DNA from 2 places in the Pseudoalteromonas sp. ECSMB14103 genome. Region 2 is predicted to be linked to the other one. Evidence: riboswitches for the same ligand, from Rfam matches in the RefSeq annotation. Region 2 holds a riboswitch; the other holds the start of a gene.
The links. Region 2 has a riboswitch for cobalamin ahead of RF53_RS15890 (ABC transporter ATP-binding protein). Riboswitches for the same ligand answer to the same signal wherever they lie in the genome.
Positions count from the first base shown of each region.

Region 1: linked by a shared signal. The riboswitch ahead of RF53_RS11300 (TonB-dependent receptor domain-containing protein) and the one ahead of RF53_RS15890 (ABC transporter ATP-binding protein) in region 2 are both predicted to bind cobalamin.

Region 1 covers NZ_JWGY01000006.1:60,669-66,178, forward strand. Annotated here, with positions in the region: gene RF53_RS11280 (ketopantoate reductase family protein) at 1-174, opposite strand, end outside; gene RF53_RS11285 (VanZ family protein) at 167-517, opposite strand; gene RF53_RS11290 (YajQ family cyclic di-GMP-binding protein) at 670-1,152, shown strand; cobalamin riboswitch at 1,286-1,449, shown strand; gene RF53_RS11300 (TonB-dependent receptor domain-containing protein) at 1,483-3,309, shown strand; gene msrA (peptide-methionine (S)-S-oxide reductase MsrA) at 3,354-3,890, opposite strand; gene RF53_RS11310 (efflux RND transporter permease subunit) at 3,973-5,510, opposite strand, start outside.
Region 2 covers NZ_JWGY01000011.1:63,683-69,192, reverse strand. Annotated here, with positions in the region: gene RF53_RS15910 (GGDEF domain-containing response regulator) at 1-201, opposite strand, end outside; gene RF53_RS15905 (DUF413 domain-containing protein) at 287-661, opposite strand; gene RF53_RS15900 (LysR family transcriptional regulator) at 753-1,607, shown strand; gene RF53_RS15895 (porin) at 1,793-2,722, shown strand; cobalamin riboswitch at 2,770-2,908, shown strand; gene RF53_RS15890 (ABC transporter ATP-binding protein) at 2,985-3,785, shown strand; gene RF53_RS15885 (FecCD family ABC transporter permease) at 3,787-4,791, shown strand; gene RF53_RS15880 (cobyric acid synthase) at 4,794-5,510, shown strand, end outside.

The DNA.
Region 1 (5,510 bases), on a different contig from region 2:
GCTTAAATTAATAAAGCGTGCATTAATGTTATGTGACGGGGCATTTTTACGGCTATAAAAACGCGTATTGCAGGTTGGTTTGCGTGTTAAAACATGAACATTATTTTTGTGACTTAAAAAGTGGCTTAGTAACAAGCCAATAGCGCCATCGCCTACAATTAAAATATTAGTCATAGGGATTCTTTTTTCGAGGTGTAAAAATAACTCTTAGTAAAAAGTAACTAGCAGCACCAGCAAAATCAGCTATAAAATCGCCAATAGAGGCCTGCCTGTAAGGGAGCGCGTCTTGCATTATTTCAATTGATGCGCCGTAACCGGCCAATAACAAAATTTGTGCGTATAAAGGAAGCTTAAACGCTTTATCCATAATAATGGCAAGCACAAAAAAAATCCCAAAATGGGCTACTTTATCAATGTGTGGAAATAGGTTAGCTGCGCCTTTTATTTCTTTGGCAAATAAAAAAGTAAACGCTACGATGCTGAGTAAAAAAACAGCTTGGTAAACACGCCTTGTCACGTAAAATCCTAGAGTCGCTTAAAAAAGAAGCTTAAGTATATCAAACTAAATTAGTATCGCACCTGAACAAGATGCAGAAAAATGTAAAGATTTATAATTTTAGCGTTATAATTGCGCCATAAAATTAAGATTGAATAGTTAGGAGAAAACCAATGCCTTCATTTGATATTGTATCTGAAGTAGAAATGAACGAAGCACAAAATGCGGTAGATAATGCAAACCGTGAACTTGAGACTCGCTTTGACTTTAGAGGTGTTGATGCATCTATTGAGCTAAACGACAAAACAATTAAGCTAAAAGCTGAAGCTGATTCACAGGTTATGCAATTGTTTGATATTTTAGCGGGTAAAGTTTCTAAGCGTGGTATGGATGTAGCGAGCTTAGAGTTGCAAGATATTAGCCGTGCAGGTAAAAATGTTTTTCGTAACGTTGCGCTAAAGCAAGGTATTGAAAAAGATGTGGCTAAAAAAGTAGTAAAAGCCATTAAAGATTCTAAAGTAAAAGTGCAAGCGGCTATTCAAGGCGAGGAAGTACGCGTAACGGGTAAAAAGCGTGATGACTTACAAGCTGCTATGCAAGTGGTGCGTACTGCCGATTTAGGTCAGCCTTTTCAGTTTAAAAACTTCCGCGATTAATTATAAAAGCCTTTTTGGGGGCTTTTTTTATAAACGCTACATAGTTTTTTTTAATTGATTCGCTTTTTAGCTGTATAGACGTCCGTTGACATTTTTTATTAAACTCCTCACAATAGCGGCCTATTTTCAAGGTGCTTATTAATCTTTTCAATGGTTTGATTTTTTTAATGAGATAATCGGGAAGTTGGTGCGTTTTCATGATGACTACAATCCCAACACTGCCCCCGCAACGGTAAAGTAATGCATAAAGCTATGTACTTACTGAGTCCGGAGACCGGCCTTGATGTAATCTTACTTAGTTCTTTGCGGTGGGCAAAGAAGGGGAACTTCATGTTAAAAAAAACAACTCTTGGCGTTGCAATTACTGCTGTGCTGTCACTATCTGTATCTGCTGCAGAGCAATCAATCGAAACCATTACGGTAACCGCTAATAAGTTTGAACAATCAATTACTAATGTATTAGCGAGTGTAAATGTTATAACTCGTAATGACATTGAAACCAGTAATGTTCGCGACTTACCAACGCTATTAACCACTCAAGTTGGGTTTCAGGTTAACCCTAACGGCGGTTTTGGTCAAAATGCAGGTGTTTCATTGCGCGGTACAGGGTCAGGTGATACGCTCATTTTAATAGACGGTGTACGCACCGGTTCGGCAACGCTTGGTCAAAAAGCATTAAGTAATGTGCCATTAAATAGTATTGAACGCATAGAAATAATTAAAGGTTCACGTGCAGCTATTTATGGCTCTGATGCGTTAGCAGGTGTTATTAATATTATTACTCGGGAGTCAGATAACCTTTCGGTCAGTGCTACGTTTGGATCTGACGCGTACCAAGACTACCAGATTGCTGGCTCTGTAAAAGCAGGCGATGTAACAACGGCTTTTAATGCAGGATTTGAAAAGACGGACAACTTTGATGTACTTCAAGGTGCAGCACCCGATGAAGACGGTTTTGAAAACAAAAACCTTGGCTTTAAAGTAAACTATACCGACACACATTCCGGTAACTTTAAGTTACTAGGGCAATACAGCGAAGGCTTTGCTGATTACGACAGCCGCTTTAGTCCTGCCGATAGCACGATTGAGCGAGGGGATTTTAAAAATTACCAACTTTCGGCTGGTTGGAATAAAGACTATAAAAACCAAACTCACAGCCTTGATATAGCATTTGCAACGGATGACTCAGACAATCGTTATGTTGATTTTTCTCAAGGGCCAACAACAAGTACGTTTGTTACTAAGCGCTCACAAATTGACTACAACGGCCAATACCGCTTAAACGACACGTTAAACATTAGTGGTGGTATTAATTGGTACAATGATGACGTATCACAAAGCTCAACCACGTTTGAAGTGCAAGAGCGCGATGTATTAGCTGTATTTGTTGGCGCATATTACGATGCGGATGAGTTGCTTGCCAATTTAACTGTTCGTCAAGATGACGATGAGCAATTTGGTAATGAAACAACGTACACAGCGGCAGCTGGCTATCACTTATCTGAAGACGCAACTTTCAGAATAAGCCAAAGCACGGGCTTTAAAGCGCCAACATTTAATGATTTGTACTTTCCTCTTTACGGCAATGCCAATCTTCAACCTGAAACGTCAGTGAATCGTGAGCTTGGCTTAAACGTCGACTTTGATACTGTGCGTGTCGATGTCGCTATTTTTAGAAATGAAATTGAGGATAAAATTGATTATGACGCTAATTTTGCACTCACCAATATTAATGAGGCCCAATATGAAGGTGTTGAATTTAGTTTAGCCAATCAAATTTTGGGTTTTGATAGTAATGTGAATTTTGCTTACCTAAGTGCCGAAGATAAAGAAACAGGCGAAGCGCTTAGAAACGTTGCCAAACGAACCTTTAATTGGGAGCTTGCAAAACAGTTTGGTGCATTTGATACAAGCATAGCAATGCAATATCGCGGTGAGCGAGCAGGGGCGGTTTCGCAATTGGGTTCGTATACGCTTTGGAATTTAGCAGGCAATTACCAAGTAAATGATGAAATTACGGTGTCGCTTCGTATAGAAAACGTATTCGATAAGGAATACAACGCAGTCGATTCTAACGCTGATTTTACAACAGGGCAGGTGTATTACTACAACACGCCAGAGCGCCGCTTTTTTGCTGGCATAGATTACCAGTTTTAAATAATCTAAATAAAAAGCCCGGTTTTACCGGGCTTTTTTTGTTTTTACTCAGCTAAAAACTCTTTAAATACGGTTTCAAACTTATGTAATTTTGGTGCGATTAACATACTGCAATAACCCTGTTGTGGGTTTTCGTTGTAGTAATCTTGATGATAGTGCTCAGCAGGGTAGTAAGTTGTCACCGGGCTGACTTCGGTAACAATAGGCTCACTAACATGGGTTTGTAGCTGTTCAATCATAGTGTTAGTAAGCGCAAGTTGTTCGTCATTATGATAATAAACAACACTTCGGTATTGTGTGCCAATATCGTTACCTTGGCGATTTAACTGCGTGGCATCGTGCAAAGTAAAAAACATAGCGAGCAAGGTTTCAAAGCTTACAATAGTGCTATCAAATTCAACTTTTACTACTTCGGCATGGCCCGTTGTACCACTGCATACTGATTTGTATGTTGGATTGTCAGTATTGCCACCGGTATAACCCGAGCTTACATCAGACACGCCATTTACACGCCTAAATGCTGCGTCAATACACCAAAAACAGCCACCACCAAAGGTTGCTACTTGCGTTGTTGAACTCATAATTATTCCTAATATTTGACAAAGGTCACGCAAAGCATAAAGCTTAGCGCCATAACAACAAGGTTACGACGCGTTAGCTTGCTTAGATCTCTTCAAGCGGTTTTTCGGCTGCTTGTTTATTAAGTTTTTGTTGTAAATATTCAGGCGATTGTGTGTTACGAGCAAGCGTATAATACGCTGCTGGCACAACAAATAAAGTAAGTAGCGTTGAAACAATAACCCCGGTAAATACCACAACACCAATTACCATACGGCTTTCAGCGCCAGGGCCTGATGCTAATACCAATGGCACTGAGCTCATAACCGTTGTTAGCGATGTCATTATTATTGGGCGTAAACGTTGTGTAGCCGCTTGTAATATTGCTTCGCTAAATTCTACACCTTTGTCGCGTAATTGGTTGGTAAATTCAACAATGAGTATCCCGTTTTTAGCGCTTAACCCTATGAGCATAACAATACCAATTTGGCTGTAAATATTAAGCGTAAGTCCGGTAGACCAAAGACCAAACATCGCGCCCATTAAACCAAGCGGTACTGTTAGCATGATTACAAATGGGTGCATAAAGCTTTCAAATTGCGCTGCCAATACCAAAAAGGTAACTGTTAGCGCTAATACAAATACGTAGGTCATTGCTGATGCGCCTTCGTAATAAAGCTGAGATTCACCTTTGTAGTCTATTGCGCCGTCAATATCATTTTCTTCTGCGGCAACATTGTTTAAAAAGTTAAGTGCTTGTTCGAGTGTGTAACCATCGGCTAAGTTTGCGCTTAAGGTTATTGAGCGCATACGGTTGTAACGGTTTAAGCGTGAGGCCGTTGCTTCTTCTTTTAAGCTAATTAGGCTGTCTAGTGGAACAAGCTCACCACTGCGTGATTTAAGGTATATATTTGAAATATCGGTCGGGTTATTAAAGTCTTCTTTTGTACCTTTCAAAATGACATCGTATTCTTCACCTCTATCTATAAAGGTTGTCACACGACGCTGACCCAGCATGGTTTCGAGTGTTCGACCAACATCAGACACAGACACCCCTAAATCGGCCGCTTTATTTTTATCAATGCTGACTAAAAACTGTGGGAATGTTTCTTTGTAATCATGATCGATTCTAACAAGGCCTGGGTTTTGTTCTGCACGTTTAATAATGCGGTCACGCCAATCGGCAAGCTGAGCATAATCATTACCTTGTAGAACAAATTCAATAGGGCGAGATGAACCGCCACCGCCAATACCTCGGCGCATAATAGCAAACGCACGTACATCGGTGACTTCGCGCATTTTGCCACTAATTTCATCCATTACCTCCCATGTAGAGCGCTTGCGTTTGTCCCAATCAGCCATACCAACAATAGCAACACCGCCGCTACCGCCCCAGCCAGGAACACGAACAAGCACACGGCTTAGCTCGCCAGACTCAGAGTAAGGCATAAGGCGTTCTTCAATTTTTGCCATATTGGCGGCATTATTTTCGTAGCTAGCACCCTCAGGTCCACTCATCATAATGAAAAAGGTGCCGCGGTCTTCTTTAGGTGTTAGCTCTGATGGCACTTGCAGTAACAGTGAATAACTCACAAAACCCGCTAAAACTAAGCTGACTAACAAGCCCCATTTTTTGGTCATAT
Region 2 (5,510 bases):
GCAGGGAATCGCTTCACCCATTGGCGCATCAGGCAAAATAAAATCTACAACAGCGCAAAAGTAATTATTTTGACTAATTAGTATTTTTGTTTGTGCTAACGTTTCTGCTACATCTACTTCGTAGCCTACTTTTAGCGCTATATGTTTCTGCACAAGCGCTATAGCAGGTGTATCTTCAACTATTAATATTTTTCGCTTCACGGAACACCCAGTTTATATTATGCAAAAAAATTGCTTAATACACTTTGTAACCGTAAAAGCGCCAAAAAGCAAATAGCTGAGTGTGTTATAGGCTATCTGATTCTGAAAAACGTTCATGATTTATTGGCGCAGGGCTCGATATTTTTGAGCGGCCAAATAAGGTATGAAACTTCGTTTTACATGTCGTAAGCTTTAGGTATTTTAGCCATGCTCGCTCAATCGGATTAGTGGGTTCTTGTGAGCCAGTTACTACGGCTACAAAATTTTCTTGGTGCCCATTTTGTGGTTCAATCGTCTTACTATATAAACCTTTTAAAACAATGCCATGTTGTTCTAGTATACTGGCTTCTAATAAGGTGAAATTTCCGCTGCGGCTAAAACCACGTGGAAAATTTTGATCATCATAAAATTGACGTTGGCTAACAAATGCTTGGCGTAGTAGTGAAATGTTAATGCTCATAGCTATATCCTCATACCCTATTAATTAGTTGGAGTATGATGCAAGTTTGGCATTTTTTTAAACAAGTTATTTTTATCGTGAGGATAAAAAAGTGGATATCGATTTATTAAAAACATTTGTTGAAGTAGTGCGCACGCGTCATTTCGGTAAAGCCGCAGAGAACCTCTATATAACGCAGTCGGCGGTCAGTTTTCGTATTCGTCAATTAGAGCAAGGGCTTGGTGTTAATTTATTTATTCGCCAGCGTAATAATATTCAATTAACAGCGCCTGGTGAGCGGTTGTTGCCTCATGCGCAAATGATCATAACTGGTATGCAGCGCGCCAAAGTAGATGTAGCCCTTGCTGATAATATGCATAAACAAATTAGCTTGGCCGGGACGCCTAATATTTGGGATGCCTTTTTGCAGTTTGGTATTACTAATATTGTGTCGGCTATGCCGGGAGTCTCTTTGGTTGCTGAAGTTAAAGCCCAGCAAGAAAGCACGCGATTATTGCTTGAGCGCACGCTTGATTTAGCCATTTTATTTGATCCACCAAAAGTAGATGAGTTAGTTGTTGAGCGTATTTGTGAACTGCCTATTATTCCTGTAAGTGGGTATGACACTGCAACAAACGAAAACTTTTTTGATAATCAGTACGTGTATGTTGACTGGGGAACGACATTTTCACTTTGGCATGCACGCCAGTTTACCGGTAAAACGCCTCCTTACTTTAGAACAAGTACCGGACGAATTGCACTCGATTTAATACTACAATGTGGTGGTAGCGCATTTATTCCACATGTTTTGGTTGAGCAACATTTAGAAAATGGTGAATTATTTCATGTAAAAAATGTAGAAAATACGTCAAGAGATATATTTGTAGCCTACCATAGAGATAACGAACAAAAGGAACTGATAGAAACACTCATAAATTTACTACCTACCATTAAGGCACATGCTTAGTAATTGGGTTTTAAGTGGGTACATATTTGTATGATTGATGTTCATGTCCTTTTGATTTCATAAATAATGCAGTTTTATTAACTTTAAAAGTCAAAAATATTTCATTTGTAATATTTCTGTCATTTAGTGGTGACAAACTGCAGTCGTTTTAAAAATTAGTCTTTTGTGATTATCGAGGAAATAACATGAAATTTGTAAAATCGAGCTTATGTGTCGCTTTGCTAAGTGGTTTATCTTTTAATGTACTTGCTGACGTTGATGTTTACGGTAAAGCAAATGTGACTGTTCAGTCTACAGATGACGGCGAAGGGTCGTTCACTGAAATTAAAAGTAATGCATCTCGTTTTGGCCTTAAAGGTTCTGAAAAAATTACCGATGGCTTAGAAGCAGTTTATAAGTTTGAGTTTCAAGTTGATGTAACTGATGCAGACTCAAAAGGCGACGACGATAATATTTCTGCGCGTAACCAATATGTTGGTGTTAAAGGCTCGTTTGGTCAGGTAGTAGTGGGTCGTAACGACACGGCGTTTAAACAAGCGCAAGGTAAACTCGATTTATTTAATGACCTTGAAGGCGATATTAAAAACGTATTCAAGGGTGAAAACCGTTTAGGTGATTCAATTACATATACTTCTAACTCATACGAAGGTTTTAAAGTACTTGCTACTTTTATTGCTGAGGATGATGTAGATGCTGATAACGGTTACTCAATGGCAGTAACTTACGGTGATTCAGCACTTAAAAAGAGTGCGGTATATGCCTCAATTGCAGCTGACAGCGAAGTAAATGGTTACGATGTTGTACGTGCGTCAATCCAAGGTAAAGTTGAAGACTTTAAACTCGGTGCTATGTACCAAACTCAAGAAAAAGTAGACGGTTCAGCTGAAGGTGACGGTTACTTATTAAATGCAGCATACAGCATGGGTAAAAATACGTTTAAAGTTCAGTACCAAGCAATGGACTTTGACGATAGTGATGATAAAACAGCTATTTCAGTGGGTGTTGATCACAAGCTTAACAAAAACATTAAAGTATTTGGCTTTTACTCAAGCTTTGATATGGACAACAACGTAGACCAAGATTACTTAGGTTTAGGTATGGAATATAAGTTTTAACGACGAGTTAAAACACTCCCTTTTTAACCGCGCTGTAATTAGCGCGGTTTTTTTTGCTTTAAATTATTTACTTACCCGCCCATAATAGAGCTTCATTTGGAATGAGGTGCAATTCCTCAACTGTTCCCGCAACTGTAATTAGCGCTATGCTTTAAGTCAGATACAAATCAATTTTTAATGAGCGGGCCTACTCATGCTAATTTTAATGTACTCCTTTTTGGTGGTTGCATTACAAGTGGGTACTCGTGTCTAGGACAGAGTATTGCAAACTAAAGCACCATTATTAAACGTTCAAAATCTCTCGTGGGGAATAGCAAATAAACCTATTCTCAAACACATTAATGTGCAAATACCTGAAGGTAAATTTGTGGGCTTAATTGGCCCTAATGGTGCAGGTAAGTCGAGTTTACTGCGTTGTTTATATCGTTTTAATAAGCCTAATGAAGGGGTTATAGAGTTTAATAACCATGATATTTGGCAGCTTAAAAGTGATGAATATGCAAAGTGCGTTGCTGTTGTTTTACAAGAGGCGCCATCGCATTTTAATTTGTCGTTATTTGATGTTGTGGCTCTTGGCCTAACGCCTCATAAATCGTTATTTAGTTCAACATCGCAAAGCGAAAAACAACAAATCACTCTAGCTATAAAAACGGTAGGGCTTGAGCTGCACACAAATCAAAATTTTGAATCGCTCTCTGGGGGCGAAAAGCAGCGCGCACTCATTGCACGTGCTATTGTTCAGCAACCTCAGCTGTTAATTATGGATGAGCCCACTAGCCACCTTGATGTTAAATATCAAATACAGGTTATGGAGCTGGCAAAGTCTCTTGGTGTTACAGTATTTGCTTCGTTTCATGATCTTAATTTGGCTAGCGCTATGTGTGATGAGCTTGTCGTCATTAAAAATGGAGAAATAACGCATACCGGCTCTCCCGCAGAGGTACTGACTGAGCACATGCTTGATGATGTATTTGGTGTATGCGCTCAGGTTAGTAACCATCCTCAAGAATCTCAATTGGGTAAAGTTACGCCTCATATTACCTACTTTTATGGTTATAAATAATATGTTTGCCATGCATGTACGCCATTCAGTTGCACTGATTATCTGTATTACTATTGCCTTAGTGAGTTTATTTTTAGCATTGAGCTTTGGTGCTGCAGATACCTCAATACAGGATGTATTTAACAGTTTTATTTATTTAAATGATGCTTCATTGACCAGCCGTATTATTTTTGAATTAAGAATGCCCCGTACATTATTGGCGTTTTTAGCCGGTGCGGGGTTAGCTATTGCTGGGCTAATTTTACAAACCGTGACACGTAACCCATTATCAGATCCTTACTTATTCGGTATATCGTCAGGTGCTTCGTTTGGTGTAGTTGTACTTATGGCATTTGTGGGAATTAGCGCGGGTTTTATGCTTTCGGCCGCAGCCTTGCTTGGTAGCTTATTAGCAATGAGCTTACTTATATTAATTGCCACAAGGCAGCAGGGCGGGCAAGTTGAGTCTATGTTACTTGCTGGTGTTGCACTCTCGTTTTTATTTAGTGCATTTACGAGTTTGTTGCTTTATTGGAGCGAGCCGCAAGCCGTTGCAGCTATTTTATTTTGGACCTTAGGAAGTTTTGCACGTGCGCAGTGGGCAACGCTTTGGATACCCTTTTTAGTGATTACACTGTGCACCTGCGTAATGATTAGCTTTAGGCGCCAGCTTAATGCCATGTTATTAGGTGACGAAAGTGCCATAACCCTTGGTGTTAAAGTGCATCGATTTAGGTTGCTGATGCTAATTTTAAGCTCATTAATAACCGCTGTGCTGGTGGCAATGTGTGGCGGTATTGGTTTTGTTGGATTAATGGTGCCACATATTGTGCGCTTTTTTATTTCACAAGGCACCGTAGCAGGGCTATTAATAACAAGCATAGTGGGAGGTACATTTATGGTGTGGGTCGATGTACTGTCTCGTTCTTTACTTCAAAATCAAGAGTTGCCAGTAGGGGTGATCACGGCCGCTATGGGGAGTGCGTTTTTCTTAAGTTTACTCTTTTTTAGAAAGTCTAAGGTGTAGCCATGAAAACACTCATGATACAGGGTACTACCTCGGATGCGGGAAAAAGCACCTTAGTGGCTGCACTTTGCCGAGTATTTGCAAATCAAGGCATAAAAGTCGCACCGTTTAAGCCACAAAATATGGCACTTAATAGCGCAGTGACAAACGACGGTGGCGAAATTGGCCGTGCGCAAGCTTTGCAAGCTATTGCTGCTAAGGTAGAGCCCGAAACCGACTTTAACCCGATATTACTTAAGCCCAATAGCGATACAGGCGCCCAAGTTATTATTCATGGTAAAGCGATTAGCAACATGGAAGCCGGCAAGTACCACGATTATAAAAAAGTCGCCATGGACGCTGTCATTACATCACACGAGCGTTTAGCAAAACGGTTTGATCTTTTATTGGTGGAAGGTGCGGGAAGCCCCGCTGAAATAAACCTGCGTAAAAACGACATAGCTAACATGGGCTACGCTGAAAAAGTAGACTGCCCAGTGATTATTATTGCTGATATAGATAAAGGCGGTGTATTTGCTCATTTAGTGGGGACATTGGCATTACTTAGCGGATCTGAGCAAGCACGTGTAAAGGGTTTTGTAATTAACCGTTTTAGAGGTGATATAAGTTTGCTTCAAGGAGGGCTTGACTGGTTAGAGCAATACACGGGTAAGCCTGTTTTAGGAGTACTGCCATACCTTCACGATTTAACTCTCGACGCGGAAGACGCTGTTGCAATA